3 regions of the Pseudarthrobacter sp. TE9888 genome follow, and region 2 is predicted to be linked to each of the others. Evidence: riboswitches for the same ligand, from Rfam matches in the RefSeq annotation. Region 2 holds a riboswitch; each other region holds the start of a gene.
What was found. Region 2 has a riboswitch for S-adenosylmethionine ahead of metX (homoserine O-acetyltransferase MetX). Riboswitches for the same ligand answer to the same signal wherever they lie in the genome.

Region 1 (10,227 bases), 920 kb from region 2:
TCTACGGGCCGCTGTCCAACGGCGCCACGCAGGTCATCTTCGAGGGCACGCCCAACACCCCCCATCCGGGCCGGCATTTCGAAATCATCGAACGGTACGGCGTAACCCAGTACTACACCGCGCCCACGCTGGTCAGGTCCCTCATGGGCTGGTTCCCGGACGGCGTTCCGGACACCTACGACCTGTCCTCCATCCGATTGCTGGGCACCGTCGGGGAAGCGGTCAACCCGGAGGCCTGGCGCTGGCTGCGCGAGAATGTGGGTGCCGGCACCGCACCGGTGGTGGACACATGGTGGCAGTCCGAAACCGGCGCCACCATCCTCTCCCCCGCACCCACGGACACCAGCTTCAAGCCAGGCTGCGCGGCACGCCCGCTGCCGGGGGTCAGCACCAGGATCGTGGACGACGGCGGCGATACCGTGGCGCCGGGCGTCCAGGGAAACATCGTGGTTGACTCCCCCGGGCCCGCCATCGCGCGCACCGTCTGGGGCAACCCCCGGCGCTACTTCGATTCGTACTGGAGCAAGTACGCGGACCGGGGCTGGTTCCTGGCAGGCGACGGCGCCAAGTACGACGCCGACGGCGATATCTGGATCCTGGGCCGCGTGGATGACACCCTGAACGTCTCCGGCCACCTGCTCTCCACCATCGAGATCGAGTCCGCCCTGGTGTCGCACCCGGACGTGGTGGAGGCCGGGGTCTGCCCGGTGGCGGATCCGAAGACCGGGCACGCGGTGGTGGCCTTCGTCGTGCTGAAGACCGGGGCCCCGGCAGACTGTATCGAGGACCTCCGGAACCACGTCGCCAAGGAGATCGGCCCCATCGCCAAGCCGCGCGACGTCGTCGTGGTTCCCGATGTTCCCAAAACGCGCAGCGGCAAAATCATGCGCCGGCTGCTCACCCAGCTGTTCGAAGGCACAGTCCTGGGCGACACCACCTCACTCCAGAACGAACCGGCCATCGCCGGTATCCAAGACGTCCTGCGCCAGCGGGCCCTAACGAAGGAAGAATCATGACAGACATCAGCAACGTCGCCCGTCTCTCCGAGCCCCTCAAGTTCGCCTACTGGGTGCCCAACGTCTCCGGCGGCCTGGTGGTATCCACCATCGAGCAGCGCACCGGCTGGGACTTCGACTACAACAGGAAGCTGGCGCGCATCGCCGAGGAATCCGGCTTCGAGTACGCCCTGACCCAGACCCGGTACGCCGCCTCCTACGGCGCGGACAAGCAGCACGAGGCGACCTCGTTCAGCCTGGCCCTGCTGGCCGCCACGGAGCGCCTGAAGGTCATCGCCGCAGTGCACCCCGGAATGTGGCACCCCGGCGTGCTGGCGAAGTACATCATCACTGCCGACCACATCTCCAACGGGCGTGCCGCCGTGAACATCGTCTCGGGCTGGCTGAAGAGCGAGTTCACCAACTTCGGCCTGGAGTGGCTGGAGCACGACGAGCGCTACGTCCGCACCGAGGAATTCATCAACGTCCTGCGCGGCTTGTGGACCGAGAAGGACTACAGCCAGTCCGGCAAGTACTACAACATCACCGACTTCACCCTGAACCCGGCTCCCGTTGACGTACCAGGCCGGGCGCACCCGGAGATCTTCTTCGGCGGAAACTCGACGGCGGCCCAGGCCACCGCCGGCCGCGTGGCGGACTGGTACTTCTCCAACGGCAAGGACCTTGAGGGCTTCAAGGAGAACATCGCCGGGGTGGTGGCCGCTGCCGGCGAAACGAGCCGCGGCACCGAGGGGCGGCTGGCCGCTCCCCGGTTCGGCCTCAACGGGTTCGTCATCGCCCGCGACTCCGAAAAGGAGGCCCGGGACACCCTGCGCGAGATCGTGGAGAAGGCCCACAAGCCAGCAGTGCAGGGCTTCCGCGACGCGGTGCAGGAAGCAGGCGCCTCCACCAAGGACGGCAAGGGCATGTGGGCCGACTCCACGTTCGAGGACCTGGTCCAGTACAACGACGGCTTCAAGACCCAGCTCATCGGCACCCCGGAACAGATCGCCGAGCGCATCGTGGAGTACAAGAAGATCGGCGTAAACCTGTTCCTCACCGGCTACCTGCACTTCCAGGAGGAGGTGGCGGCGTTCGGCCGCGACATCCTGCCGATCGTCCGGGAGCTGGAGGCGGACCTGGCCCGCAGGAACGGCACCGAACTGGACCTGTCCGGAACCCCGGTTGCCGCCGAAGCCGTGGCTGTCTGATGGCTGAACGCACCTTCGGGTTCCGCACCCGCGCCCTGCACGCCGGCGGCACCCCCGACGCCGAGCACGGCGCCCGCGCCGTACCCATCTACCAGACCACGTCCTTCGTCTTCAAGGACACCAACGACGCCGCCAACCTGTTCGCGCTGCAGAAGTACGGCAACATCTACTCCCGCATCGGCAACCCCACCGTCGCGGCGTTCGAGGAGCGCATCGCGTCCCTCGAAGGCGGCATCGGAGCGGTCGCTACGGCGTCGGGCATGGCAGCGGAGTTCATCACCTTTGCCGCCCTGACCCAGGCGGGTGACCACATCGTGGCAGCCTCCCAGCTGTACGGCGGCACCGTGACCCAGCTCGATGTCACCCTGCGCCGGTTCGGCGTGGACACCACCTTTGTTGCCGGAACCGACCCCGCCGACTATGCCGCGGCAGTGCGGGAGAACACCAAGGCGATCTTCGTGGAGGTGGTGGCCAACCCGTCGTCGGAGGTCCAGGACCTGGCGGGGCTGGCCAAAGTGGCACACGACGCCGGGATCCCCCTGGTGGTCGACGCCACCTTGAGCACGCCGTACCTCGTGCGGCCGATCGAGCACGGTGCCGACATCGTGATCCACTCCGCTACGAAGTTCCTGGGCGGCCACGGCACCACACTGGGCGGCGTGGTGGTGGAAAGCGGCCGGTTCAACTGGGGCAACGGCAAGTTCCCCACCATGACCGAACCCGTGGCTTCCTACGGCAACGTCTCCTGGTGGGGCAACTTCGGCGAATACGGCTTCCTCACCAAACTGCGCAGCGAGCAGCTGCGCGACATCGGCCCGGCGCTGTCGCCGCAGTCGGCGTTCCAGCTGCTCCAGGGCGTCGAGACGCTGCCGCAGCGGCTCGACGAGCACCTGAAGAACGCGCGGGCCGTGGCCGAGTGGCTCGAAAACGATGACCGGGTGGCCTACGTCAACTACTCCGGGTTGCCCTCCCACCCGCACTACGACAGGGCACGGAAGTACCTGCCGCTGGGCCCGGGATCGGTCTTCTCGTTCGGGGTGAAGGGCGGGCGCGCCGCGGGGCAGAAGTTCATCGAGTCCCTGCAGCTGGCTTCCCACCTGGCCAACGTGGGTGACTCCCGGACCCTGGTGATCCACCCCGGCTCCACCACCCACCAGCAGCTCAATGCGGCACAGCTGGAATCCGCGGGCGTGCCGGAGGACCTGGTCCGCATCTCAGTGGGCCTCGAGGACATCGAGGACATCCTGTGGGACCTGGACCAGGCACTGACCGAGGCGTCCAGCACGCTGGTTGAGCCTGTCGAAACCCAGGCTTTGACCGGTTCAGCCAAGGATTCCTGCACGATCGGAGCAAACGCATGAGCACCGCCGAACGTACCTGGTCCGGCCCATCGGCACCTGAGCGGCTGGCCCTGCTCCGGCAGGCGAAATCCATAGCCATTGTTGGAGCCTCTGACAAGCCGTCGCGGGCCAGCTACTTCGTGGCCACCTACCTGCTCTCCTCCACCCGCTACAAGGTGTACTTCGTGAACCCGGTGGTCAAGGAGATCCTGGGGCAGCCCACGTACGCCTCCCTCGCGGACCTGCCGGAGAGCCCGGACATCGTTGACGTGTTCCGCAAGCACGACGACCTTCCGGGCGTCCTTGACGAGGCCGTGGCCGCCGGCGCCAAAACACTCTGGCTGCAGCTGGGGTCCTGGCACGAAGGCGTCGCGGCAGGCGCGGAAGCCGCAGGGCTGAACGTGGTGATGGACCGCTGCGTGAAGATCGAGCATGCACGCTTCCACGGGGGCCTGCACCTGGCCGGTTTCGATACCGGCGTGATTTCCTCCAAGCGCCAGGTCATGGCCTGACCAGCTGCTGAAGATGACAACAGCGGGTCCGTTCAACGGGCCCGCTGTTGCTGTTTCGACTATTTCGCCGGAGATGTGGGCTTCGGAACGTTTCCCTGCCCCGCGCCCTGGGGACCTGCCTGGCCCTGGACCACTCCGGCGGCGGGTTTTGCCGGCCCGTTGGCCGCACCTGCCGCTGCGGCCGCAGTCTCTGAAGCCGGGGTGCCCGCCTTCCCCTGGTTTGCGGCGGCTGGTCCTGCCGGCACTTCTTCCGCCGCAGCTCCCTGGCCGTCCCTGCCGCGGCCGGCTCCGTTGCCCTGCGGGACAGCCCCTGCCCCGGCAGGCGTACACATCCCGCCGGCTGCTTCGTGGTTGACCGGGCCGGCACAGTGCGGCGTGCCTGTGTGCACATGCCCCGTGTGCCGGGGAGCTCCGTCGTGGTCCGGCAGGAGGCGGGAGGCAAGGTTGGCGGCGTCGCTGGCCCCACCGGCCGCAGCCTCCGGGCCTGCGGCAAGTTCCCCGTCGGAAGCCAGCCTGGGAGCACGGTAGCCGTAGCCCGCGGCCGACGGACCGCTCACCGAATTGCTCCAGGGCGACAAATCCTCCAGCAGTTGCTCCACGGGGCTGCTCCCGTGAGGTGTGGAGCTGGCGGCTACCCCGCCAACTCCCAGCCCCATTCCGGCCACCAGCACAAGCCCCAGCGTGGTGGGACGGTGCCTGCGGCGGCGGCGGGCCAGTTCATCGGCGGGAGGCTCATCGTCCTGCCCAACTTCACGTTCTCCGGCTGCGGCATCGGGCGCGCCGCCGGGTACGGGGCCCTCCCCGAGGATGGGCCCGGCTGCCGTGAGCAGTGCAGCGAGCTCCCCGGTGGGCTCGGGCGTGGGCACGGACGCCAGGGCGCCCAGCGAATGGAGGGCCCCGCGAAGGTCCGCATCCAGTTCGAAGCCGACGTCCTGCAGCATGTCGTCGACAAGGGCGGCAAGGTTATCCTGGGCAGGCGTCATGGCGCGAGGTACTCCTTCACTGCGGCAAGTTCCCGGAGTTTCAGCAATGCGCGCCGCTGCAGCTGCTTCACCGAACCAGCGCTCTTTTCCATGGTCTCCGCCGTCTGTTCCACCGTGAGGCCGGCCACCAGGCGCAGGGACAGAACGTCCCGCTGGTCCTGGGGCAGCCCGTCCAGCAGCCTGAGGACTTCCCGGGGTTCGATGCGCTGCAGGGCTTCCTTCTCCGCCGACGTGTCCTGGCGCTGGTCGAGCTCGGGCTCGAAGGACAGCTTGACCGGAGTCCGGCTCTGGCGGCGGTGGTCATCCACCATCCGGGCGTGGGCAACAGAGAAGATAAAGGTCCGCAGCCCCGACTCCCCTCCCCGCACGGTACCGAGACGTGGCAGCACGGACAGGAACACTTCCTGCATGGCGGCCTCCGGATCCTCGACTCCCCGGGCCGTGAGATAGCCCAGAACCTGTGATGCGTACGTCTTATAAACCAGGCTGAAGGCAGCGGTCCCGGAAACTGGCTGGCCCGGGGCCTCGTCTGTCTGTGCATCGGTCACTGACGTGGTGCTTTCCGTCAAGAAGGGTGGTGGCAGGGCAGCGTTCAGTACATCCGGAACGCTGCCCTCACTTTACCCGCCAGTAACCGCACAGCCCGAAGCGCCACGGCCGGGGCCAGTGACGGGCGAAGCCTGGGCGGCCACCCTTGCGGAAAGATAAAAGAGCCGGCCTGGAACGTGATGGGGGACAGGTTCCAGGCCGGCGCTTCATAGAGGTAATCGCTCCGGCTGCCCGGGGGGTTACGCCTTTTCAAAAAAAGTTCGAAATCTTTTTCAGCGGGTTGCTGTCCTGGTCCAACGGGGCACACTGGCGTGCCTGCGGGGTGCCCCTGCCAGCACGAAGGCGTGCACCAGGGCGGGCGTGCGCTCCTCGCCGCATACGGGTACGACGGCGGCGGGAAGCTCCGCCGGCAAAGCGGCAGCAGCTGCTGCGGGTACGGGCGCGGGACGGGAGACGGCCCCGGCGGGACAGAGGTCGGTCACCAGGCCGGTTCCGGCACATTCGCGAACCGCGGCTATCCCCGCCACCACGGCGGCTTTGTCCTCAAAAGGGCCGGAGACGGCGATCACGGCCCCGTCCGGAGCCAGGAGCCGGAACCGGAAAAACGAATCAGCGTCGACGAATGCTTCAAATTTTCCGGCCATGACGATCCTTCCTTGGGCACCAGGTGGTACAGACGAGTCTGGCGGCGGCACCGGAAGCCTCACAAGACCGCGCGCGTTAAGCCTGTGTAAATTCGTTTTCCGCCGCCAAAACAAGCGGCAGGCCACCTGCAATAGGTGGCCTGCCGCCGTCGTAATCCCCCCGTTTCGGGAGGAGTCGTCAGTCGTTGATGAGGTCGTTCACCACGATGGTCTGGTCCCGGTCCGGGCCAACGCCGATGGCGGAGAACCGGGTTCCGGAAAGCTTCTCCAGCGCCAGGACGTAATTGCGCGCGTTCTCCGGCAGGTCCGCCAGCGTCCGGGCTCCGGTGATGTCTTCGGTCCACCCGTCGAAGTACTCGAAGATGGGCTTCGCGTGGTGGAACTCGGTCTGCGTCATGGGCATCTCGTCATGCCGCACGCCGTCGACGTCGTAGGCGACACATACCGGGATCTGCTCGATGCCGGTGAGGACGTCCAGCTTGGTGACGAAGTAGTCCGTGAAGCCGTTGACGCGGGAGGCGTGGCGGGCCAGGACCGCGTCGTACCAGCCACAGCGGCGGGGACGGCCGGTGTTGACGCCGAATTCGCCGCCGGTCTTCTGCAGGTAGACGCCCATCTCATCGAAGAGCTCCGTGGGGAACGGGCCGGCACCAACGCGGGTGGTGTAGGCCTTGATGATGCCGATGGAGCGGGAGATCCGCGTGGGGCCGATGCCGGAGCCCACCGAGGCGCCGCCGGCGGTGGGGTTGGAGGAGGTCACGAACGGGTAGGTGCCGTGGTCCACGTCCAGGAATGTTGCCTGGCCGCCCTCCATCAGGACAACCTTGCCCTCGTCCAGCGCGGAGTTCAGGACCAGGGTGCTGTCGATGACCAGCGGGCGGAGCCGCTCGGCGAAGGACAGGAAGTACTCCACGATCTCGTCCACCACCACACCGCGGCGGTTGTAGACCTTGACCAGGAGTTCGTTCTTCTGCCGCAGCGAGCCTTCCACCTTCTGGCGGAGAATCGATTCGTCGAAGACATCCTGGACGCGGATGCCCAGCCGGGCCACCTTGTCCATGTAGGCGGGACCGATGCCGCGGCCGGTGGTGCCAATGGCCCGGCTTCCCAGGAAGCGTTCGGTCACCTTGTCCAGCACCTGGTGGTAGGGCGCCACCAGGTGGGCGTTGGCGGAGACCCGCAGCTTTGAGGTGTCGGCGCCGCGCGCCTGGAGTCCGTCGATTTCCTGGAAGAGGGCCTCCAGGTTCACCACGCAGCCGTTGCCGATGACGGGAACGGCGTTGGGGCTGAGAATGCCTGCCGGCAGAAGTTTGAGTTCGTACTTTTCACCGCCTACGACGACGGTGTGCCCGGCGTTGTTGCCGCCGTTGGGCTTGACGACGTAGTCAACACGGCCGCCCAGCAGGTCGGTGGCCTTGCCTTTTCCTTCGTCGCCCCACTGGGCTCCTACGATCACAATTGCTGGCATGGGATCCTCCCCCATTCGTTCGGGCCGCCCGGGCCCGGCCACCAGGTGGCAGGCCCATGCAGCGCCGTTCATGAGAATGCCCCGAACAGACCGGCCTTCGCACAGCCGCAGCACGGCGCAGCGAAGCAAGAGTTCCGGGGCTCTTACCACCCAAGTTTAGCCGATAGGGCACTTTGTCCACTGTTGTGGCCCGCCACAAAACAGGCGCGACACAAAGCGGCGCAGACTTGCCCCAAGGCGGGTCTCTCCATTTATCTGAGAGTGAACCATCCGGAGCGGCCGAGAGACCTGGCTCGATGACGCCGCAGCAACCACGGTCCAGCAGGATTCCTGCGGGCCGAAGGTGCTACTGCCAGGACCGATGGAAAGGAAGATTCCAGCATGCCCCTGAACACCGACCACATCCGCGTCACCCACGCCGGATCGTTGCCCCGCACCCCTGAACTCATCGCCGCCAATGCCGCCAAGGAAACCGATGGCATCACCCCGGAATTCCTGGACCTCCTTGAAACCTCCGTGGTGGATGTGGTCCAGCGCCAGAAGGACCTCGGCATCGACATTCCCAACGACGGCGAATACGGGCACACGATGGCCAACTCCGTGGACTACGGTGCCTGGTGGAACTACTCCTTCGCACGGCTGGGCGGCCTGGAGCCAACCAACGTGGACCGCTGGGCCGATGCCCAGGTGCACCGCTCCTCCCCCGGCAACATTGTCCTGACTTCCTTCCCCGACCGGCGCGACCGGCAGGCGTTCAACGAGGCCTACAACGACCCCTCCTCGGGCATCCTGTCCCACCGCAAGAGCGTGACCCAGCCCAAGATCGCCGGACCCCTGACCTACACGGGCCAGGACCTGGTGGCATCGGACATCAAGAACCTGAAGACCGGCCTCGCCGCCGCCGGGTTGTCCGACGGCTTCGTAGCATCCCTCTCTCCCGGCTCCTGCGCCCGCGTGGCCAACGAGTACTACAAGTCGGATGAGGAACTTGTCTACGCCTGCGCCGATGCCATGCGGGAGGAATACAAGGCCATCGTCGACGCCGGCCTCACGGTGCAGCTCGACGATCCGTCCCTCGCCGAGAGCTGGGACCAGATCAATCCCGAGCCCAGCCTGGAGGACTACCTGAAGTTCATCCAGCTGCGCGTGGAGGCCACCAACTGGGCCCTCCGCGACCTGCCGCAGGAACAGATCCGGCTGCACGTCTGCTGGGGTTCCTGGCACGGCCCGCACACCACGGACATCCCGTTCGCCGACATCATCGGCTCGGTGCTGCAGGTCAACGCCGGCGCTTACTCCTTCGAGGCAGCCAACGTCCGCCACGAACACGAATGGCGCGTATGGGAGGACACCAAGCTCCCCGAGGGCAAAATCATCATCCCGGGCGTCGTGTCCCATGCCACCAACGTGGTGGAACACCCTGACCTCGTTGCCGACCGCATCGTCCGTTTTGCCGACGTCGTGGGCCGCGAAAACGTCATCGCCTCCACCGACTGCGGCCTGGGCGGCAGGGTGCACCCCCAGATCGCCTTCGCCAAGCTGGAGGCCCTCGGCGAGGGCGCCCGCCGCGCCACCAGCCGCCTCTGGTAGCTGCAAGAGGCGAAGCGGGAACCCGCCGGTTCCGTGCCCTGGCTGAGTCAGGTGCACGAGACCGGCGTTTCGTTTCCCGGGGCTTGCTAAACTGGGTAAGGCCGACCAGGAATCGGCCCACCCCAATCAACCGCCGCTGATGTGTCGCGCCCCCGCGTGCCCATTTCCGTGGCGGCAGCAACGCCAATCCCCGCAGGAGACCCAGCACTTCATGACAGCCCTGGCCCCAGAAACATTCCACGAACAGCTCATGAGCCGCCGCTACGAACCCAGCGTTGCAGCCGTCAACGAACTGTGTGATTCCCTGCAGGAGGCCAAGCCCGGAACCGTGGTGCCCTATGTGGACCCGATGCATGACGTCGACGAATGCCGCATCATCAGCTTGTTCTCCAACATCGGCGAGGCAGACCCGTCCGGATTCATCACGGCCGGTGACCAGGACGCGGCTACCCGCATGCTGGGGCTCCAGTGGAAGCTGGGCCTGCGCCCCGAGTTCGTGATGCCGTGGAACGTCCACCCCTGGCACGTCACCGGCGAAGCCAACGGCAAGTTCACCCCGGACCAGATCCAGGCGGGCCTGAAGCCGCTGCTGAAGTTCCTGGCCCTGGTGCCCCGTGCCTCGGTCATCGTGGCGCATGGAACCGAAGCCAACCGGTTGGCCAATGCTCTCCTGAAGACCGAAGTTCCGCTGCTGTGGCGCCGCGGCCTGAAGACCTACAAGGTGCGTTCCCTCAGCGGCCGTGCTTTCGCCGGTTCCCCCGCGCGCCAGGAGGAGTACCTCGAGGACATGCGCGCGGCCTATGCCGACGCCATGGCCCGCACAGGTATCGCCCGTAAAGCCTAGGGTTTCGGCAGGCTCAACCTACGACGACGGCAGGTCACCTTCCTTGGGAAGGTGACCTGCCGTCGTATTATTCGAATCTAGCCCTCGATGG
Region 2 (10,227 bases):
ACTGACAGTAATGATGGAATTGGCTCGTGCTGCGGTGTGACTCTGGGTTCTGACTGACGCCCTCTCGAAGGGTTTGTCTTGTGAATGATCTGCCCACCGTGGCACGAGCTGCAGGAAACGCGGCGGCCAGGTGGACATGACCTAATAGGAGCCTGTTCGAATAAGTCCCCATTACTGTCTTGTCTGCCCACCCGGCCGGCGTGCCCCGATTCGTCCCAACCGCACGCAACGGAAAGGCCAGGGCAGTTTCATCATGGCAAAGCACTCTCTGACAGTCATCGCCGGGATCGACACCCACTCCGACACGCACCACGTCGCTGTTATCAGCGACACCGGCGAGCACCTCGCGGACAAGGAATTCCTCGCTGTCGGGTCCGGTTACCGGAAGATCGTCGAATTCATCACCTCGTTCGGCACCGTCCTGGCCATTGGGGTCGAGGGCACCGGCACCTATGGTGCCGAGCTGACCCGGGTCCTGACCGGCGAAGGATTGCAGGTCCTGGAGGTCATGCGGCCTAACCGGCAGTACCGGCGCCTCCACGGCAAATCGGACCCATTGGACGCCTACCAGGCAGCCGAAGCCGCCCTGGCGGGCTCTGGGACATCGCTGCCGAAAGCGCGTAACGGTGCCGTTGAGGCCATGCGTGTAGTGCGTGCCGAGAGATCCACCGCGATGCGGGCCAGGGTAGCTGTCATCACCCAGATCAAAAGCATCCTTGTCTCCGCCCCAGACACCTTGCGCGCCCGCTACCGGGGCATGACCGGCACGGCGATAATCGCCGCGCTGGAAAAATCACGGCCCTGGCGGGGATCTGAACGATCCGTTGAACACCACCGCGATCGTGCTCAAACGCCTCGCCCGCCGCTACCGCGCGCTGGACCAGGAACTGGCACTGATCGACACCGAACTCGATGCGCTCGTCACCGCCCAGGCGCCCATGCTCCGGGACCTGCGCGGGGTCGGAACCGACACCGCCAGCCAGCTACTGGTCACCGTTGGAGACAACCCCGAAAGAATTACCACCGAGGCGAAGTTCGCAGCCCTCGTCGGCGTCGCGCCGATCCCGGCCTCGTCAGGGAAGACTACCCGCCACCGCCTTAGTCGCAGCGGAGACCGGCAGGCCAACAAAGCGATCCACCACATCGCACTCGTTCGCATGAGCTGTGACGCGCGCACTAAAACCTACGTCAGCAAACGCCGGCAGGAAGGCAAAACCAGCAAAGAAATCATCCGCTGCCTCAAACGCTACATCGCCCGCGAGATCTACGATCAACTGCTCCACCCGCACCCCGCGCCCGCAGCCGGGGAACTCCGGGCCCTACGCACAGCCAAGAACATCACCCTCCAGAGAGCCGCCGACACCCTTCACATCTGGCCCTCAACACTGTCCAGATTCGAGCGCGGACTCACCTGCGACGACCACTTCTTCCAACGCTACTCAGACTGGCTCCACACCAATTGACAGCTATAGGAGCATCATTCAAAGTGTGCGCGGTTCACGCTGGCGCCCTGGTAACGGCGCAGGGGGCACCTTTTTAAGTGAATTCGGCCGCCATTGGGTGGTGACGCCGTTGTCACCACCCAATGGCGGCCGAAGTTTGCCCGGGCACACGCCGGGGACCTCCCCGAAATGGTCCGGGGAGGAACGGGGGAGGGTCAGATGGTGACAGCTCCGTTGGCGGTCTCAAACGTGACCGAGAGGATGCCTGGGGTACCGTGCGGGGCCACCCACTCCACCGCAACGTCCTCAAGCGGCTTCTCCACGGGCTCGCCCAGCCACTCGGTAACGCGCGAGGCGGAACCGGCGATGGTCAGGCAGCTCATTTTGAGGTTGCTCTCGTACGCGTGGGACGGGTGGAGAGAGGGATCGCCCTCCCACTTGAGCATGTACGGCACCTGGGGATCGGCGATGAGGCCCAGGATGCCAATCTGCTTCCAGACCAGCTCGCGGCCGTCCGGGAACTTGCGGTTGCCGTTCACGGCGGCGCGGCCCAGGCGTTCCTCGAAGGGGGCGAGGTCGTCCACTTCGACGCACCAGCCCATCCAGCCGCCACCGGCAGCGGAGCGGGCACGTACGGCCTGGCCGAACGGTGCCTTGTCCGACGCCGGGTGGTCCAGGACCTCGACGACTTCGAGGTACTTGTGGCCGGCCAGGGGGATGATCATATTCCGGGTTCCGAAGCGGGGGTGGACGCCACCCTTCACTGCCTCAACGCCGAGGGCAGTTGCAATACGTTCGGTAGTGGCCGCGAGGCCATCGTGTTCACAGGCGTAAGAGACGTGATCCATGCGCATGCGAACATCTTGGCACTTTGTGATCGGGCTCTCAGCTAAGGATACCCTTACTGGCATTTCGCGTGGTCTTGCCCCTGTGCAAATGCCCCGGGGCAAGACCATGTTCGTCACAATGCTGTCCACGGCAACCGTCAGGTTCCTAGACTGGGCCCAGGTCATGAGTGCCAGCGCCAAGCCCCGGCTCGCTGGCCGGCAACCCTCCATCCGCGGTGGGGTGCCCCGGGTGAAGACCTGGCTCTCCGGCAACAGCCGGGAGCAAGCGCGGCCCGCACTGCTGGTGAGCATGCCGGGCCCATGTCAAAGGAGATTTGGATGTCCAACGGTTGGTCTTTTGAAACCCGCCAGATCCATGCTGGCCAGGAGGCGGACAGCGCAACAGGGGCCCGCGCCCTGCCTATCTACCAGACCACGTCATTTGTGTTCCCGAGCGCCGAAAGCGCGGCCAACCGCTTCGCCCTGGCCGAACTTGCACCCATCTATACGCGCATCGGCAATCCCACCCAGGATGCCGTCGAGCAACGGATCGCCAGCCTTGAAGGCGGCCTGGCGGCATTGCTGCTGAGTTCGGGGCAGGCTGCGGAGACCTTTGCAGTGCTGAACATCGCTGAGGCAGGCGACCATATCGTGGCCAGCCCCAGCCTTTACGGCGGAACCTACAACCTGTTCGCCCACACCTTGAAGAAGTTCGGCATCTCGGTGACCTTCGTGGCTGATCCTGACAACCTGGACCAGTGGCGCGACGCCGTGCAGCCCAACACCAAGCTTTTCTTCGGTGAAGTGGTGTCCAACCCGCGCCAGGACGTCCTGGATATTGAAGGCATCTCCGAAGTGGCCCACCAGGCCGGCGTGCCCCTCATCGTGGACAACACCCTTTCCACCCCATACCTGATCCGCCCCTTGGAATGGGGCGCGGACATCGTGCTCCACTCGGCCACCAAGTACCTGGGCGGCCACGGCTCGGCCATCGCCGGCGTCATCGTCGATTCCGGCAGGTTCGATTTCGGCAAGGACCCGGAACGGTTCCCCGGCTTCAACACCCCGGACCCCACCTATAACGGCCTGGTCTATGCACGCGACCTTGGCGAAGGCGGCGCGCTCGGCGCCAACCTCTCCTACATCCTCAAGGCCCGGGTGCAGTTGCTGCGCGACCTCGGCTCGGCTGTCTCGCCCTTCAATGCGTTCCTGATTTCCCAGGGCCTGGAGACGTTGAGCCTGCGGGTGGAGCGCCACGTTGCGAACGCCACGGAAGTGGCGCGCTGGCTCGAGGCAAGGGACGACGTCGAATCCGTCGCCTACGCGGGGCTGCCGTCCAGCCCGTGGTACGAGCGAGGCCGCAAGTACGGGCCCAAGGGAACGGGCGCCGTCGTCGCCTTCAACCTGGCCGGCGGCGCGGAAGCCGGCAAGCGCTTTGTCGACGCCCTGGAGCTGCACTCGCACGTGGCCAACATCGGCGACGTGCGCTCCCTGGTCATCCATCCGGCGTCGACCACGCACAGCCAGCTCTCACCGGAGCAGCAGGTTGTGGCCGGGGTGCACCCCGGCCTGGTCCGGCTTTCCGTTGGGTTGGAGCACATCGACGACATCCTGGCTGACCTGGAAGCAGGCTTCCGGGCCGCCAAGGGCACCGAAGGGGCTTAAGGAACGACGCCGGCCCCCATGAGAGAGATGCCGGCCCGCCAGTAAGGAGGCCGGCAGGGGGCGCAGCAAGCCGGGAAGTCACAACCAGTCATACTCTTGGCCAGGAGCGGGGGGTGTTTCGTACACTCGAACCAGGTCATGAGTGCCAGTGACAGCCCCGGCTTGCTGGCCGGCAACCCTCCATCCGCGGTGGGGTGCCCCGGGTGAGGACCTGGCCTGCCGGTCAGACGACGGCAGGCAAGCGCGTAGAAGAGGTCTTGCCATGACGGTTACCGTCGCCCGAACCACCATCCCTGAACATGGAATCGTCCGTTACGCCTCCATTGGGGGTCTGGAACTCGAAGCCGGGGGATACCTCCCGGATGTGACCCTGGCCTACGAAACCTGGGGGACGCTCAACGCGGACGCCAGCAATGCCATCCTGATCGAGCACGCTCTGACCGGCAGTACCCATGTGACCCGCGGCGACACCGACGAAGAGGGCTGGTGGGAGCAGCTGGCCGGCCCCGGAGCTCCCGTGGACACGGACCGCTTCTTCGTGGTGTCCATCAACATCGTGGGCGGCTGCTACGGATCCACCGGCCCGTCCTCGCCCGCGCCGGACGGTAAACCCTGGGGCTCCCGGTTTCCCCTGGTCACGCTGCGCGACAGCACCGTTGCCGAAGCCCGGCTCGCGGACCAGCTGGGCATCAAGGACTGGTTCGCAGTCCTCGGCGGATCCATGGGCGGCGCACGGGCCCTGGAATGGGCCGTGACGTACCCGGAACGGGTGCAGCGCTGCGCCGTGATCTCCGTGGGAGCCGCCAGTACTGCCGAGCAGATTGCCTTCGCGCAGGCGCAGACCCTGGCCATCCGGCAGGATCCCCACTTCAACGGCGGAGACTACTACGGCGGTCCGTGTCCGGAGGAGGGGCTGGCCCTCGCCCGCCGGATCGCCCACATCACCTACCGGTCCGCCGCGGAGCTGGAAGGCCGCTTCGGCCGGGAGCCCCAGGCGCCGGAGTCGCCCCTGCAGGGGGAAGTGTTGGCCTCCCGGGGCCGCTACCAGGTGGAAAGCTACCTGGACCACCAGGGCAACAAGCTGGTGAAGCGCTTCGATGCCAACAGCTATATCGCCCTGACCGAGGCGCTGATGAGCCACGATGTCTGCCGGGGACGGGGAACCCTGGCCGAAACCCTGGCCGCCTCCACGGCGCGGTTCTTCGTGGCCGCCGTCGACTCCGACCGGCTCTATTTCCCGGCGCAGTCCCACGAACTGGCCCGGGCCCTGCCCGGGGACGTGGATGTCCATGTCATCCAGGCGCCGATTGGGCACGACGGATTCCTGACCGAAATCGGGCAGCTGGGCGGCCAGCTCCGGAGCAGCTTCCTGGTCTAAACCCCCGGCGAACAGCCGGCAATGTGCATTCCTGCAGATGCCTTCTGCACTCATCGGCGTTGAGGTTGCCCCGCGGGCAGACCATACTCATCGAATCCGGCTTTCGTGGTGTGCATCACATCCGTCTGCCATTGACTGGTCCCCGTGGTGTCGACGACGACGCCGAAGGAGTTCGCATGAGTACGGAAAGCTCCGCCGCAAGGCGTACAGAGGAAACCGACGTCAAGGCCTCAGGCCTGAAGAAAGTGGTGACGGCGTCCATGGCCGGCACGGTCGTGGAGTGGTACGAGTTCTTCCTCTACGCATCGGCCGCCACGCTGGTGTTCGGGAAGGCCTTCTTTCCCAACGCCGGCACCGAACTGGACGGCATCATCGCCGCCTTCCTTACCTATGCCGTCGGTTTCGTTGCCCGTCCCATCGGCGGCATCGTCTTTGGCCACTTCGGAGATAAGTTCGGCCGGAAGCAGCTCCTGCAGCTGAGCATCATCCTGGTGGGGGTCTCGACCTTCCTCATGGGCTGCCTGCCCACTTTCGGGCAGATCGGCTACTGGGCGCCCACGCTGCTGGTCTTCCTCCGGTTCGCCCAGGGCTTTGCCGTGGGCGGGGAGTGGGGCGGCGCGGTACTCCTCGTCGCCGAGCACAGCCCCAGCAAGTCCCGCGGCTTCTGGGCCAGCTGGCCGCAGTCGGCGGTGCCGCTGGGCAACCTGCTCGCCACGGCCGTGCTGTTCGTCCTCTCCTCCACACTGACGCAGGACGCGTTCCTGGGCTGGGGCTGGCGCGTGGCGTTCTGGCTGTCCGCCGTCATCGTCATCATCGGTTACTACATCCGCACCAAGGTCAACGACGCCCCCATCTTCCTGGAGGCCCGCAAGGAAGTGGACGCCGGCCACAAGGGCTACGGCGTAGCCGAGGTGTTCCGGCGGTACCCCCGCGGCGTCTTCACCGCCATGGGCCTGCGCTTCGCGGAGAACATCCTCTACTACCTGGTGGTCACGTTCTCCATCACGTACCTGAAGACCGTGGTGCAGGCCGACACCACGCGGATCCTCCTCCTGCTGCTTGTTGCCCACGCCGTCCACTTCTCGGTGGTCCCCGTGGTCGGTAAGCTGTCGGACCGGTTCGGCCGCAAGCCCGTGTACATGGCCGGCGCCGTCATGGGTGCCACCTGGGGCTTCTTCGCCTTCCCCATGATGGACACCAAGAACGACTTCGTCATCCTGGCGGCCATCATGATCGGGCTGGTTTTCCACGCTTTCATGTATGCCGGGCAGCCGGCCATCATGGCGGAAATGTTCCCGACCCGGATGCGGTATTCCGGCGTCTCGCTCGGCTACCAGGTGACGTCCATCGTGGCGGGTTCCCTGGCACCGATCATCGCTGCCTCGCTCCTGGGCACCTACAAGTCCTCTGTACCGGTAGCGGTGTACCTGCTCATCGCGTGTGCCATTACCGCCGTCGCGGTCTTCTTCCTGAAGGAAACCCGGGGCATCTCGCTGCACGATGTTGACGCCGCCGACGCCAAGGGCACGGCAGACCTGCTCGCGGCCAGCAGGAAGTAGGCCCATGAAAGCCGCCGTCCTCTACTCCACCGTTCCCGCCCCGGCCGCAGCCGGGGGAAAGCAAAGCTACGCCGAGTCCCGGCCGCTGCTGGTGCAGGAGCTGGAACAGCCGGAGCCGCGAGCCGGTGAGCTCGGAGTTTCCATCACCTACTCGAGCCTGTGCCATTCGGACCTTTCCGTGGTGGACGGTTCCCGGGTCCGGCCGCTACCCATGGCCCTGGGACACGAGGCCGTGGGGCGGGTGGTGTCCGTGGGGGACGGCGTGGCCGACGTGTCCGTGGGCGACCATGTGGTTCTGGTGTTCGTGCCCAGCTGCGGCCAGTGCCGCTCCTGCCTGGCCGGCCGGCCGGCGCTTTGCCACCGGGCAGCTGAGGTGAACGGATCCGGTGACCTGCTCCATGGTCCGGCACTGTTGCGGACGCCGGCGGGGGAGCGGATCAACCACCACCTGGGCGTTTCCGCCTTCGCTGATTACGCGGTGGTTGCGCGGGAATCAGTGGTGGTGATTGACGACGACGTCCCGGACACCGTCGCGGCGATGTTTGGTTGCGCCGTGCTCACCGGAATGGGAGCAGTGTTCAACACCGCCGCAGTTGGCACCGGCCAGTCCGTGGCAGTGTTCGGCCTGGGCGCCGTGGGCCTGTCGGCCGTGATGGCGGCCCGCCTGGCAGGGGCCGCCAGCGTCATCGCCATCGACCCCAACCAGGGGAAGCACCAACTGGCCCGCGACGCCGGGGCCACCGCGGTGGGGACGCCGGAGGACGCGGGGCGGCTGATTGAGGAAGCAGCCGGCGACGGCGTCGACGTCGCCATCGAAGCGGTGGGCTCGGCCGCTGTGATCGCGTCCTGCCTGGCGCAGGTCACCAGGGGTGGCGCGGTGGTCTCGGTGGGCCTGCCCCACCCCTCTGCAGAGTTGACGGTACCGGCCCTGCAGTTCGCCGGGGCCGGCAAGCGGCTGCTGGGCTCCTACATGGGTGACGCCGTTCCCGCGCGGGACATCCCCAAGTACCTGGCGTACTGGCGGGAAGGGAAGCTGCCGGTCGAGCTGCTGCACACCGACACCCGGCCACTCAGCGAGATCAACGAGGGCCTGGACGCGCTCGCAGCGGGGCAGGTAGTGCGGCGGCTCTTCCGGGCCTGAACTGTCAGGCCTGACCCGCCGCACCTAACCCGCCGTCACCGCTGCTGGCCGGCTCACCCGGCCAGCAGCACCGAGCGCTCCTTCACCTCGTCCTTCAGGGCAGCGATCACTGCCTGCACGCGGGCCGAGCGGAGCGACTCCGGCCTTGCAACGGCCCAGATGGGCAGCTGGCGCTCGAAGTCCCCGGCAAGGACCGGGACGAAGTCGTCACGGTCCGCCACCATGAAGTTGGGCAGCAGTCCAATGCCGGCGCCCTGGCGCACCGCTTCGACCTGGGCGAACACGCTGGTGGCCTGGAAGCTCGTCCTGGGCGTCGGAAGCTGCGATGACCACCGGGGCCCAAGCTCCGCCACCTGGAGTGCAGACTCCACGTAAGAGACGAACGCATGCTGCCCCACGTCGTCGAGCGTTTCCGGCAGCCCGTGCCGCGCGGCATAGCCGTGGCTGGCGTAGAGGCGCAGGTAGTAGTTACTCAGGAAGATGGTCTGCGCTGTGCTGACGTCGGCCCGGCCCACCACGATTTCAAGGTCCACGCCTGACCGGTTCTGGCTGACTTTCCGGGTGGCGCTCAGCATTTCGACGTTCAGCTGCGGGTTCTGCTGCTGGAGCCGCACCAGCGACGGGGTGACGAACACGGCTCCCACTCCGTCGGTGGTGGCGACGCGCACCAAACCGGCCAGGGTGCTCTGGTCCTGGCTGATCAGGCCCGAGAGGGAGCCAATCGTGTCCTCGATTGTTTCCGCCGCCGCGACAGCGGCTGCGCCGAGCTGCGTCAACTCCCAGCCGTGCGGGCTGCGTTCCAGGGTCCGGCCGCCCAGTTGTTTGTCCAGGGCCAGGATGCGGCGGGAAATAGTGGTGTGGGTGGTGCCCAGGGTTTCGGCCACTGCGTTGAACCGGCCCAGGCGCGCCACGGTCAGCAGGATGAGGAGGTCGTCGGGGCTGGGCAACCGTCTCGAGTCCACGCGTGACCTTCCTTGTGTGTGCATCAATGCACAGAGCGTCTGTGTTTTTTCCCCTTGATTGCACTCTAGCAGGGTGTGATCGTAGACACAGGCATGCCGGCAGATGCCGGAATGGAAGCAAAGGAGCTTACGCATGGCAGTTATCGGATGGATCGGCCTGGGCAACATGGGCGGCCACATGTCGGTGAACCTGGCCAATGCCGGGCACGATGTGCGCGGCTTCGACCTCAACCCCGCGGCACTGGCAGCCGCTGAGGCAGGCGGTGTCAAACGGGCAGCGAGCATCGCTGAAGCAGTGGACGGTGCGGACGCCGTCTTCACCATGCTGCCCAAGGGCGAACACGCCCGTGCCGTCTACCTCGGGGACGACGGCGTGCTGGCGCACGCGGATACCCGGACGCTGCTCATCGACTCCTCCACCATTGACATTGCCTCCGCGCAGGAACTGCACGACGCCGCTGCTGCCGCCGGCTTCCGCTTCGTGGACGCCCCGGTGTCCGGCGGAATGAGCGGCGCGGAAGCGGGGACCCTGACCTTCATGGTGGGCGGCGAAGAGGGTGCCGTCAAAGACGCCTCGGGCTACATCGGGCCCATGTCCGGAAACATCATTCCCACGGGTGGCCCCACCACTGGCCAGGCGGCCAAGATCTGCAACAACCTGATGCTCTTCATCAACCTTGCCTCCACGGCGGAGGGTGCTGTCCTGGCTGACCGGCTGGGCCTGGACAAGCAGGTCTTCTGGAACATCGCCTCGGTCTCCTCGGGGGACTCATGGGCGCTGCGGACCTGGTACCCGGTCCCCGGCGTGGTGCCCACGGCGGCCTCGAACAACGACTTCGCACCCACCTTCACCACCGAGCTTGCCAACAAGGACATCGGCCTGGCCATCAGCGCCGCCGAGGACACCGGCACGCCCCTGGAAATCGGCAAGCACGTCCAGCAGCTGTTCCAGCGGCTCATTGATGCCGGTGATGCGGGCAAGGACTGCTCCATGATCATCAAGCTCGTGGACGGCTCGCTCCAGCCAGCCGACCAGGCACCGTCCAACTAACCACGCCGCCGGCACCGCAGGAAAAGAGACTCCCTTGGAAACCATCCCGCACTACATCAACGGCGCGCGCGTCACCGATGCCGACCGCTTTGGCCCGGTCTTCAACCCCGCCACAGGCCAGCAGGAAAAGCAGGTGGCCCTCGCCTCCACAGCCCGGACGGAGGAGGCCATCGCGGCAGCCCGCGCCGCGCTGCCGGAATGG
Region 3 (10,227 bases), 1.8 Mb from region 2:
CTGCCAAGGCAGCGGGCTGGGAACTGGGCTACGGCCCGCTGGAACCCAGGGACCTTATGGACGCTGACGCGGTCTGGCTGATTTCGAGCGTCCGCCTGCTTGCCCCCGTGAACCGGATCGATGGCAAGGAGATCGGCACCCCTGCCCTCCAGAAGGAACTGACCGCCGAGTTGGGTGAGCTTTTCGCCGGCATCCAGTAGCGGCGCAACAAGGGACGCAATCCCTTTTCCCGCTCCCGCATCACCCGTAAGGTGTGGACCATGGACTCGCGAAACCTGCCGATTGAAAACCTGTCCTTCGACGACTGCTGGGAACTCCTCGACAACGACACGGTGGGCAGGCTGGCCATCGTGGTGGACGAACATCCCGAGATCTTCCCCGTGAACTACGCTGTCCACCTGCGCAGCATCGTCTTCCGCACCGCACCCGGTTCAAAGCTGTGGGGCGCCCGGATGGAACGTCCGGCAGCGCTGGAGATCGACGGCTACGACCCCGCCTCGGAGCAGGCCTGGAGCGTGGTGGTGCGCGGTGAAACGGAGATCATCGAGGACAAGGGCGTGAAGGATGCCGTGGACGGACTGGGCCTGGAACCGTGGCAGCCCGGCGAAAAGGCCAACTACGTCCGGCTCAACGCGAAAGCCCTGACGGGGCGCCGGTTCCGCGTCAACCGGCCGGACATCTGGAACACGCGCCTGCAGGACCGTCGTCGGGCCTCCTTCGAATAAGGTGCCGGCATAGCCAACTGCCGGACGCCACCCGAAGGTCAGGCGGCTGGGCCTGCCGCCTGGCGTGACAGCTGGGTTTCCAGCCCGGACAGCAGGATGCCGAGCCCTTGTTCAAGCTCCGAGGCGCCGTCGTATTCAGCCAGTGCCGGCGCCAGTGCACGGAGCTTGGGGAACTCCTTCGCGGGCAGCCGGTGGAGGCCCAGCCTCAGCAGTGCCTCGTTCTCTTCCGGGTCCACCACGTACTCCTGCAGTTCGTTCAGGATGTGTCCGTAGAGGAAGCCGTAGTAGGCGCGGTAGACGTGGAGGGCATCGGCCGCAGCGAATCCGGCAGTGCCGAGAAGGGACAGGATCTGCTCCAAGGGGCGCAGCGTGCCCAGCGGCCGGAGGCCGAGGGGCGTGGACAGGGGCCGGGTGACCAGCAGCGGCACAATGTTGGGGTGCTGGAGGGCCAGTGTTCGCAGGCCATGGGCAATCTTGCGCAACTGGGCCTTCCAGTCCGGGTCTTCCGGATGGATGCGGAGCTGGTTGAGCACCAACTCCGTAACTCCATCCAGCAAGGCTGCACGGTTCTGGGCGTAGCGGTACAGGCTCATGGGGTCCCGGCCAAGCTCCTGCCCAAGGCGGCGCATGGTCAGCGCGTCCAGGCCCTCGGCGTCCACAAGTTCCAGGGCCTTGGCCAGCACGATCTCCCGGCTCAGCCTCGGCTTGGGCGAGCCGGGGCCGGAAGTATTGGTGGAAGTCATGTGGAGGTCCTCACTGCGGCCCCCTCCCGAGGTAAACGGGACGGTTGCCTCATATCTGGTCTACAGGTAAAGTCTACATCGTAGACATTGTGGTGACAGCACCTGTGCTTCCCCCGGAATTCCGGGAAGGCGACTACATAATCCTTTGCCACCTTGTGCAGGGCATCGAGGTTCGCCGCTGTAGCCTACCGGCGGCACCACGCACCGAGCGAAGGGACGCCGACATGGCCAATTCGCAGTTTGACCTTTTCCTCCAAGAAGCCACCTACGCCGACCAGGCCTCCGAATCGAGCCTCGACCGCGACCGCCTGTATGGGCTGTACACCAGCTGGTGCTACGTCAACGAACAGCGGGCCGGCACCGAGTCCAGCTTCTGGGCTGCCATGAAGCACCGGGTCTCGGCCCGTCGCAACGGGCTGCGCATGAAGGGACCCGCCGCGGCGGACTACATCATGAGCAGCTATCCCCGGCTGGTCTAAGCCCGACGGCTTGCCAGTGCGGCGCCGGGCACCCGGTCCCCCAGGATTACATGCTGTGGCACTTTTGTGCCGCAGCATTTTTCATGCCCGGGCAGCCCCTCCTGCCGACGTGGCTGCTCCGCCTAGGTGGGGATGATCCGGAATAGGAACCTGGTCCGGACCATCACCCACAGGAGGCCCAGCACCACGGCGTAGGCAGCGGTGTTGAGGAAGATGCTCTGCTGCTGCAGCGCCGGGATGTTGGCTACGACGGCGATCAGCACCACGTGCATGATGAACACGTAGAGCGTGGCGCGGCCCAGCGGGATCAGGAACCAGCCCAGGGCCCGCTGTACGGGTTTCCAGTAGGCGCTGAGGAAGGCGTAGGCCGCTACCACCAGGACCAGGACGTTGAGCAGGCGGCCGGGCGCCAGGTAGGTCCGGCCGAACAGCGCGTCATACATGGCCCGGTAGGTGGCATCCGGCATGAGCGCCAGCCGGACGTCGTAGTTGTTGGCCAGGTACGGGTTGCCCCAGGACAGGAAGGCCAGTGCGAATGCCGCCGCGGTGCAGGCGGCCACCACCCAAGTGTGCGCCGCGAGCCACGCGACGATGCTGCGGCGGTGGTAGCCGGCAACCAGGCCTAGGACGAAAAGTACCTGCCACACCAGCAGGGGGAACGAGTCCTCGAACTGCGACGGCAGGAGCCGGAACCTGGTCACCGCCCCGGCCGCATACACAGCGAAGGACGCCAGCAACACCCAGATGGCCTTACCGCGGTTGAGGGCGGCGAGGATCAGGGGGCTGACCAGCAGCAGCACCACGTAAAGGCCCATGACGTTGAACTGCCAGGGCCCGAACTGCAGCAGCACGATGGCCGGAAGCACCTGGGGCGGCACGGGGAACTGGAACAGCGAGGACATGCCCGCGTAGAGGTCGTAGGTCCGTCCCGCGCCGCTGTGTCCGGCGCCGCCGGTTCCCTGGTCCACGAACGTGGTCAGGGCCTCGGTGTGGAAGAACGGGAGCAGGGACAGCAGGAAGACGCCGACCAGCACCGCCAGGGCAGTGACATAGAGCTTCCCGGCCCGGCGGGACGTCAGGTCCACCACCCGGCCGAAATCCTCCTTGGCCTTGGGCCCGTACACCATTCCCACCACCAGGCCGGAGAACAGGACAAACAACTCAGCGCCTGACACGAAACCCACCGCCTCCTGGGTGAGCAGCTGGAACAGCGAGGCTAAGCCCAGGTGGTTGACCACCACGAAGACAATGGCCATTCCGCGCAGCAGGTCCACCCGGGAATCCCTGGCGGAAGGATCGTGGTAGCTCCAGGACGTGGCGGCGGTGATCCGGCGCGGGACCTGCCACAGTGCCACCAGGAGGATGACCATGGCGGCAGCGACAGTCCACGCGGCCACCCCCGTAAGTGTGTTGGCGCGGACGTACGTGCCTACGGACGTCACGTCCGTGACCGGGCCGGTGACCATGGGCGATGCCTTCAGCCGGTCCAGGGCGGCCTTGGCGATGTCCGGGCTTCCCGTGAGCAGCCAGCTGATGCTTGCAACGCCGGTGTCCCGCGTGCTGGTCCGTTCGTCCCACACCACGGCGGCCGTCCCGGCGAAAGCGGGAGAGGTGGCAGTTGACACTACCTGGTCCCACCAGCCCGTCTTGATGTCCCGCTCGGGCGCCCCGCCGGACGCCGGGCTGTAGAACGCCGAGGTCTGGAGCAGGAAGGGCTTATTGCGTCCTTCGGCGTAGGTGCCGTAGAAGTTTTCGCTGCCGGAGGCCGTCAGCATGTCTTCAAGTTCGCCCGCATGCGGAAGGGAGTTGACGGCCGCCGCTCCGGCAGTGTCGTCATGGTAGGACGCCAGCCCCACCCAGTCGACGGCGTCGTCGCCCGGGTAGTAGGGAGCGTAGGCGCTGTCGCTTCCGTTCCAGGTTCCGTCCCCGTTCGTGTCCAAAAGGGCAAACCCGTCGCTTCCCGGCTGCGGCGCATTCCGGTTCCGGTCGAAGGGGTAGTCCTTCCCCACGTACGGCGCCCACACCATGGTGGCCCGGCCGCCGTCGTCCTTCTTGAAGGCTGCCGCCACGGCCTGGAAGGCCTGCCGGTACGTGGCCGGCTGCTGGCCCCAGGCCACCCAGCTGGCATTCATGTCAGGGGCGAAGCGGACCAGGAGTTGGCCCTTGAATCCCGAGGTCAGGTCATGCACCTGCGCTGCGAACGCTTCCGCCTCCGCGGTGCCGAGCTGGTCCAGCGGCACCGACGGCTTGACCGTGAGCAAGGCGTGGGCGCCCTTGGCTGCGGTCTGCTGCAGGAAGCCCTCGATGTCATTCCGCTCGGATTCGCGGTACGGAATGGTGATGTCGTGGCCGAAGAGCGCCGGGCTTGCGCCCAGCCGGTCGCTGAAGCCCGTGGCCGTGTCCTCACCCCATTCGAGGACCGCCCCCAGCCAGGGTTTGCCCTTGTCCGGTGTCGGTCCGGCCGCCTGCGCCGGGGACGCCGGGGCCACCACTGCCAGGAGGGCGATGAAAACGGCGGCCAGGAAGGCCGCAGCGGAACGCGGACGGTGACGCCGGATGGCGGCGTGGTGGTGCGATACGTGTGCCCGCATGCTGACAAGGACCCCCCGGTACTCATTGCTCTGGATACGGGGCGGCGCCCCCCGTAAGAACTTTATCGGTCCGCGGCAGTCCCCGCGCCGCGTGGCGGGCAGCTCAATGACGGAACATGACGACGGCGGCGATGCGGCTGGGCGCGGCAGGTGTTACGTTTTTGGGGAGTAATGAGTACCGGCGCCAAGCCCTGACTTGCCGGTCGGCAACCCTCCCTTTCGCGGCGGGGTGCCTCAGGTGAATACTCGGCATATCGACCGATTCGAGCTGCAAGCGTGAAAGAAGGAGATCCGTCGTGTCCGACGCACCCGCCCCTGACGAAAGACTGTCCTACCGCCTGATTACCGGCGCGGACACCCGTGAATTCTGCGAGCGGATCTCCGCCGCACTCGCCGACGGCTACGTCCTGCACGGCAGCCCGGCGGCAACCTTCAACGGCACCAGCGTCATCGTGGCGCAGGCAATCGTCCTTCCGGCCGCGATCGCCTCAGCCGATGCCGCCGTCGCCACCGCGGTGGACCGGCTCGACGCCGACCTTGAGGGCGACTTCGACGGCGAGGGCCACGCATGAGCTACGCAGGAGACCTGACGCCGCAGGAAGCATGGGCCAAGCTGGAGGAGGGCGCCATCCTGGTTGACGTCCGCACCGAGGGCGAATGGGCCCACATCGGCATCCCGGACACCAAGGCCACTGACAACGATCCACTGTTCATCCAGTGGACCTTCCCCGGCGGCATCCCCAACCCCGACTTCGTCAAGGACCTCCAGGCGCAGGCGCCGGAGAATCCCCAGGCGGAACTGCTCTTCCTGTGCCGCTCCGGCCAGCGGTCCATCGCGGCGGCAACGGCCGCCACCCAGGCCGGCTTCACCGCGTACAGCGTGCTGGAGGGCTTCGAAGGCGAGCCGGACCGCTACGGCGAACGCACCGTCAACGGCTGGAAGAACCGCGGCCTCCCCACCAACCTCGGAAAGAACTAAGTGACCTTCAACCCAGACGCCCCCGGTTGGAACCCCGATACCCAGGCAGTCCGCGGAGGACTGGACCGCTCCAACTTCCAGGAAACGTCCGAGGCCATCTTCCTGAACTCCGGGTTCGTCTACGAATCCGCTGCGGCAGCCGAACGCGCCTTCACGGGCGAGGACGAGCGCTTTGTCTACTCCCGCTACGGCAACCCGTCCGTGGCCACCTTCCAGGAGCGGCTCAGGCTGCTGGAAGGCACCGAAGCCTGCTTTGCGACGGCGTCGGGCATGTCCGCCGTGTTCACCGCGCTGGGTGCCCTGCTGGCTGCCGGCGACCGCGTAGTGGCCGCCCGGTCACTGTTCGGTTCGTGCTTCGTGGTCCTGAACGAGATCCTGCCCCGTTGGGGTGTGGAGACGGTCTTTGTGGACGGCCCGGACCTGGACCAGTGGCGCGAAGCCCTGTCCAAGCCCACCACTGCCGTGTTCTTCGAGTCGCCGTCGAACCCCATGCAGGAGATCGTGGACATCGCCGCCGTCAGCGAACTGGCCCATGCGGCCGGTGCCACCGTGGTGGCGGACAACGTCTTTGCCACTCCCCTGCTGCAGCGCTGCGGGGACCTCGGCGCCGACGTCATCGTCTACTCGGGTACCAAGCACATCGACGGGCAGGGCCGGGTAATGGGCGGCGCCATCCTGGGCACCAAGGAATTCATCGACGGACCGGTGAAGCAGCTGATGCGGCACACAGGCCCCGCGCTTTCCGCTTTCAACGCCTGGGTCCTGACCAAGGGCCTGGAGACCATGGGCCTGCGCGTCAACCACTCGTCTGCCACCGCGCTGCGCCTCGCCGAGTGGCTGGAGGAACAACCGGCGGTGGGCTGGGTGAAATATCCGCTCCTGAAGTCGCACCCGCAGTACGGGCTGGCCGCGAAGCAGATGAGTGCCGGCGGAACGGTCCTGACCTTCGAACTGGCCCCGACCGGCGGGCGCTCGGGCAAGGAAGCGGCATTCGCCCTCCTGGACGGGCTGCGGATCATCGATATTTCCAACAACCTCGGTGATGCCAAATCCCTGATCACGCACCCGGCCACCACGACCCACCGCGCCATGGGCCCGGAGGGGCGTGCCGCGATCGGCCTGAGTGACGGGGTGGTCAGGCTCTCGGTGGGGCTCGAGGACCCGGAAGACCTCCTCCGCGACCTCGAGCAGGCGCTGAAGCAGATCTAGGCTCTTTGTTCATGACGCGCAGATTCCATGGCGCGCCCCGTATGCGCGCAGCGGGATGGAATCTGCGCGTCGAAGCGGAAACGGCGCCTCGATCCTTGCTCCGCTAGGCCTGCCGCACGCGCAGCAACTCGGGGGTGTCCGCCACGTCTGACAGGTCCAGCGCGTCGCGCATCGTCAGGTGGACGGCCTGCCGCACCACGGCACCGAATCCCATGTCCTCGGGCGGCTGCCCGGCCAGGGCCTTATCACGGGCGCGGCGCTGTTCAGCGGCCCCTGTCCCGCGGGCAATGATGTCCTCCACCCCCTGCCGGGCCAGGGCCAGCTCGCCCTGTTCAGCCAGGACGGGCGCCAGGTAGTCCACCAGGGAACGGACCACATCCGCGGCCGGCGCGGGCCTGAAGTTGCCGAAGTCCAGGAGTTCGCCGCTCAGCCCGGCACTGCTGGCCTGCCAGGACGCCATCCGCAGCAGGACGGTGGGTGCGGGAGCAGGATCCACGTCGTCGCGCCATTCCCGGCCGGCGGATTCCACCAGGGCGCGGACCAGCACGGCGATGAGGGCTGCGTCCTCGGCACGGAGGCATACGTCCGCCACCCGCACTTCCACCGTGGGATGGTTCCGGGAGAGCCGGGCGTCGAAATACAGCATGCCCTCATCGAGCATGACGCCGCTGTCCAGCAGCCGTGTCACCACCCGGCGGTACGCAGGGTACGTTCCGTAAATGCCTGCCGGGCCCGCCGTGGGCCAGCGGTTCCAGGCCTGGGTGCGGTAGCTTTCGAAGCCGGTGGGGACGCCATTCCAGAACGGCGAGTTCGCACTCAGCGCCGTGAGCACCGCCAGCTTGTCGCGGATGCGGTCCAGGACGGCCACGCCTTCTTCCGGCGATTCAATGAAGGTGTGGACGTGGAAACCGCAGGTCAGCTGTTCCTGCGCGGTGAGGCCAAAGCGTTCCAGCATCCTGGCGTAGCGCGGGTCCGGCGTGGTGTGGCTGGGCGACGCCACAGGAGAGGTGGCGAGTGCCGCAACCCGGGCCCCGTGCTTTTGGGCTGCCTGGTCCGCCAGCGCCCGGCCGGCCCGGATCTGCTCCAGCAGGCTTCCGTAATCGGTGCACGGCCGGGTCTGTGTCTCGATCTGCTCAAGCTTGAGCTCGGCACTGAGGCCCATTTCGTCGTCGTAATCCGCCTGGTTGCCGGCATGCCTGCCGTCCAGCTCCGCGGGAGCATCGTCCGCTGCCACGCGGTGGCTGGCGAGGAGGGCGTCGGCCAGGGCAAGCGGCGCTCCCCGGACTCCGGATCAACAATCAGGAGTTCTTCCTCGACGCCGAATGTACGCATACGAATATTCTGCCGCGCCCGCCTGGCATTCGAAGGGGCGCCGCACTTCATGACGAAGGATGAATGCCTAGGAGACTGCTGAACTAATCGGCGGATGTGGGGCGCGTCGACTGGACTGGTGGGTCTGGTGGTTAAGACTTGTCATATGCAGGGACGCGAGGACGCGCAACGAGGGTATTTGGATGTGGAGGCACTGGCCGGGGAGTTGTTGGCTCCGGGCAGTGTTTTCGCTTTTCTGGCCAAACATCGGGGGCGGTTGTTTCCGGATTCGATGATGGAGGATTTGTTTCCGTCGCGGCGGGGCAGGCCGTCGGTTCCGGCGCCGGTCATCGGGTCGGTGCTGGTGCTGCAGGCATTGCAGGGCCTCTCTGACCGGGAAACCGCCGAGGCGTTGACTTTTGATCTGAGGTGGAAGGCCGCTTGCGGCTACGGGCTGACCGATACCGCGTTCCATCCGAGCACGCTGACGTACTGGCGAAAGCGGCTGGCCGCCTCGTCGGATCCGCACCGGATCATGGAAGCCATCGCCAAAGTCGTCGCGGAAACCGGGGCTTTGACGGGCAAGCGCCGCAGAGCGGTGGATTCAACGGTCCTTAACGACGCGGTCGCCAGGCAGGACACGATCACGCAGCTGATCGCCGCGGTCCGCCGCTTCGGCCGGGACATCCCGGGCGGACAAGAACTCGTGACCGCCCACGCCACGGGCTATGACTACATCCGCACCGGTAAGCCGGACATCGCCTGGGATGACCAGGACGCCAAAGACGGGCTGATCTCCGCGCTGGTCACCGACGCCCTGGCGTTGCTGGCCGCGGTCGACCCCGAAACGCTGGACGGAAAGGCTGCTGATGCCTACGCTCTGCTGGCCCTGGTCGCCGGGCAGGACGTGGAACCGGCCGAGGACTCCGACGGGACCGACGGGCGATGGCGGATCGCCCGGAAGGTCGCCCCGGACCGGATGATCTCCACCGTTGACCCCGACACCCGGCATGCGCACAAGACCCAGTCCAGGCAGCAGGACGGATACAAGGCCCACATCGTGATCGAACCCGACACCGGGCTGATCACCGCCGCGGAACTGACCAAGGCCTCCGGCCCGGAAAACAGCGACGGGGCCGTCGGTGCCCGGCTGATCGGCATGGATTCCACGATCGCCGGCACCAGCCTGGACGTCCTGGCCGACTCGGCCTACGGCACGGGGGACATGCTCGCCGCCCTCACCCGTGCCGGCCACACCCCGGTGATCAAACCATGGCCCCTCCGCCCAGCAGTCGAAGGCGGATTCACCCTCGATGACTTCACCGTCGACGAAGCAGCCGGCACCATGACCTGCCCGCACGGACTCACCCGCAACATCACCACCAAACGACGGGTCACGTTCGGCGCCGCCTGCACAGGCTGCCCCCTCCGGCACCGATGCACCACCTCACCGCGAGGACGCAAAATCGTTCTCCACGAACATGACGCGCTGCAACGGCAACACCGCCAACGCGCCAAGAACCCGGCCTTCCAGGACGACTACCGCACCCACCGGCCCATGGTCGAGCGGTCCATCGCATGGCTCACCCGCGGCAACCGACGCGTTCCCCATCGCGGCATCAACCGGAACAACGCCTGGCTCCAGCTACGGATCGCGGGACTGAACCTCCGCCGCCTCCTGAAGCTCGGACTCACCGCGGAACAGGGATCCTGGGCCATCGCTTGAACCCGGAAACCAGGACCAGGCCTCTCACAGCCAGCCAAAACAACACCCACTACCCGGCCACAGGCACCAAAAGCCCGGAACCACCCAAAATACTTCAACCCCAGAAACCCCAACCCACAAAAGGAAGGGCTGGCCCGACAGCGAACGCCACGGACCAGCCCTACAAAGCACTTAGTTCAGCAGTCTCCTAGTCCTGGAAGTATTCCACCTTGGCGCCAATGGTGTTCAGGCGCTCCGCCAGGTCCTCGTAACCACGCTCGATGACATAGATGTTGCGCAGCTCGGACACGCCCCGCGCGGCCAGCATGGCCAGCAGCAGGCAGGCGGCGGGGCGCAGTGCCGGCGGGCAGCCGACCTCCGCGGCGCGCCACTTGGTGGGCCCGTTGACATAGATCCGGTGCGGGTCCAGGAGCTGCACCTGCGCGCCGAGCCGGTTCAGCTCCGTCAGGTAGATGGCCCGGTTT

Region 1: it holds a riboswitch for S-adenosylmethionine, as region 2 does, so the genes downstream of both, ACZ9J7_RS09890 (cobalamin-independent methionine synthase II family protein) here and metX (homoserine O-acetyltransferase MetX) in region 2, are expected to answer to the same signal.
Region 3: it holds a riboswitch for S-adenosylmethionine, as region 2 does, so the genes downstream of both, ACZ9J7_RS05520 (DUF1737 domain-containing protein) here and metX (homoserine O-acetyltransferase MetX) in region 2, are expected to answer to the same signal.

Annotation. Positions count from the first base shown of each region.
Region 1 covers NZ_JBWBRD010000002.1:1,969,036-1,979,262, reverse strand. Annotated here, with positions in the region: gene acs (acetate--CoA ligase) at 1-1,016, shown strand, start outside; gene sfnG (dimethylsulfone monooxygenase SfnG) at 1,013-2,206, shown strand; gene ACZ9J7_RS09920 (O-acetylhomoserine aminocarboxypropyltransferase/cysteine synthase family protein) at 2,206-3,567, shown strand; gene ACZ9J7_RS09915 (CoA-binding protein) at 3,564-4,058, shown strand; gene ACZ9J7_RS09910 (hypothetical protein) at 4,118-5,041, opposite strand; gene ACZ9J7_RS09905 (RNA polymerase sigma factor) at 5,038-5,589, opposite strand; gene ACZ9J7_RS09900 (YegP family protein) at 5,863-6,234, opposite strand; gene ACZ9J7_RS09895 (adenylosuccinate synthase) at 6,413-7,702, opposite strand; SAM riboswitch class I at 7,966-8,070, shown strand; gene ACZ9J7_RS09890 (cobalamin-independent methionine synthase II family protein) at 8,084-9,292, shown strand; gene ACZ9J7_RS09885 (uracil-DNA glycosylase family protein) at 9,504-10,136, shown strand; gene ACZ9J7_RS09880 (DUF3151 domain-containing protein) at 10,214-10,227, opposite strand, start outside.
Region 2 covers NZ_JBWBRD010000002.1:2,886,506-2,896,732, forward strand. Annotated here, with positions in the region: partial or broken gene ACZ9J7_RS13875 (IS110 family transposase) at 254-661, shown strand; gene ACZ9J7_RS13880 (transposase) at 843-1,463, shown strand; gene ACZ9J7_RS13885 (VOC family protein) at 1,658-2,296, opposite strand; SAM riboswitch class IV at 2,450-2,564, shown strand; gene ACZ9J7_RS13890 (bifunctional o-acetylhomoserine/o-acetylserine sulfhydrylase) at 2,609-3,934, shown strand; SAM riboswitch class IV at 4,069-4,184, shown strand; gene metX (homoserine O-acetyltransferase MetX) at 4,197-5,312, shown strand; gene ACZ9J7_RS13900 (MFS transporter) at 5,489-6,871, shown strand; gene ACZ9J7_RS13905 (zinc-binding dehydrogenase) at 6,876-8,012, shown strand; gene ACZ9J7_RS13910 (LysR family transcriptional regulator) at 8,066-8,998, opposite strand; gene mmsB (3-hydroxyisobutyrate dehydrogenase) at 9,108-10,025, shown strand; gene ACZ9J7_RS13920 (CoA-acylating methylmalonate-semialdehyde dehydrogenase) at 10,060-10,227, shown strand, end outside.
Region 3 covers NZ_JBWBRD010000002.1:1,045,440-1,055,666, forward strand. Annotated here, with positions in the region: gene ACZ9J7_RS05495 (aminodeoxychorismate lyase) at 1-200, shown strand, start outside; gene ACZ9J7_RS05500 (pyridoxamine 5'-phosphate oxidase family protein) at 261-725, shown strand; gene ACZ9J7_RS05505 (TetR/AcrR family transcriptional regulator C-terminal domain-containing protein) at 764-1,468, opposite strand; gene ACZ9J7_RS05510 (hypothetical protein) at 1,693-1,947, shown strand; gene opgC (OpgC domain-containing protein) at 2,070-4,538, opposite strand; SAM riboswitch class IV at 4,706-4,821, shown strand; gene ACZ9J7_RS05520 (DUF1737 domain-containing protein) at 4,835-5,110, shown strand; gene ACZ9J7_RS05525 (rhodanese-like domain-containing protein) at 5,107-5,517, shown strand; gene ACZ9J7_RS05530 (O-succinylhomoserine sulfhydrylase) at 5,518-6,726, shown strand; partial or broken gene ACZ9J7_RS05535 (glutamate--cysteine ligase 2) at 6,830-8,058, opposite strand; gene ACZ9J7_RS05540 (IS1182 family transposase) at 8,204-9,763, shown strand; gene ACZ9J7_RS05545 (UDP-N-acetylglucosamine 1-carboxyvinyltransferase) at 9,951-10,227, opposite strand, start outside.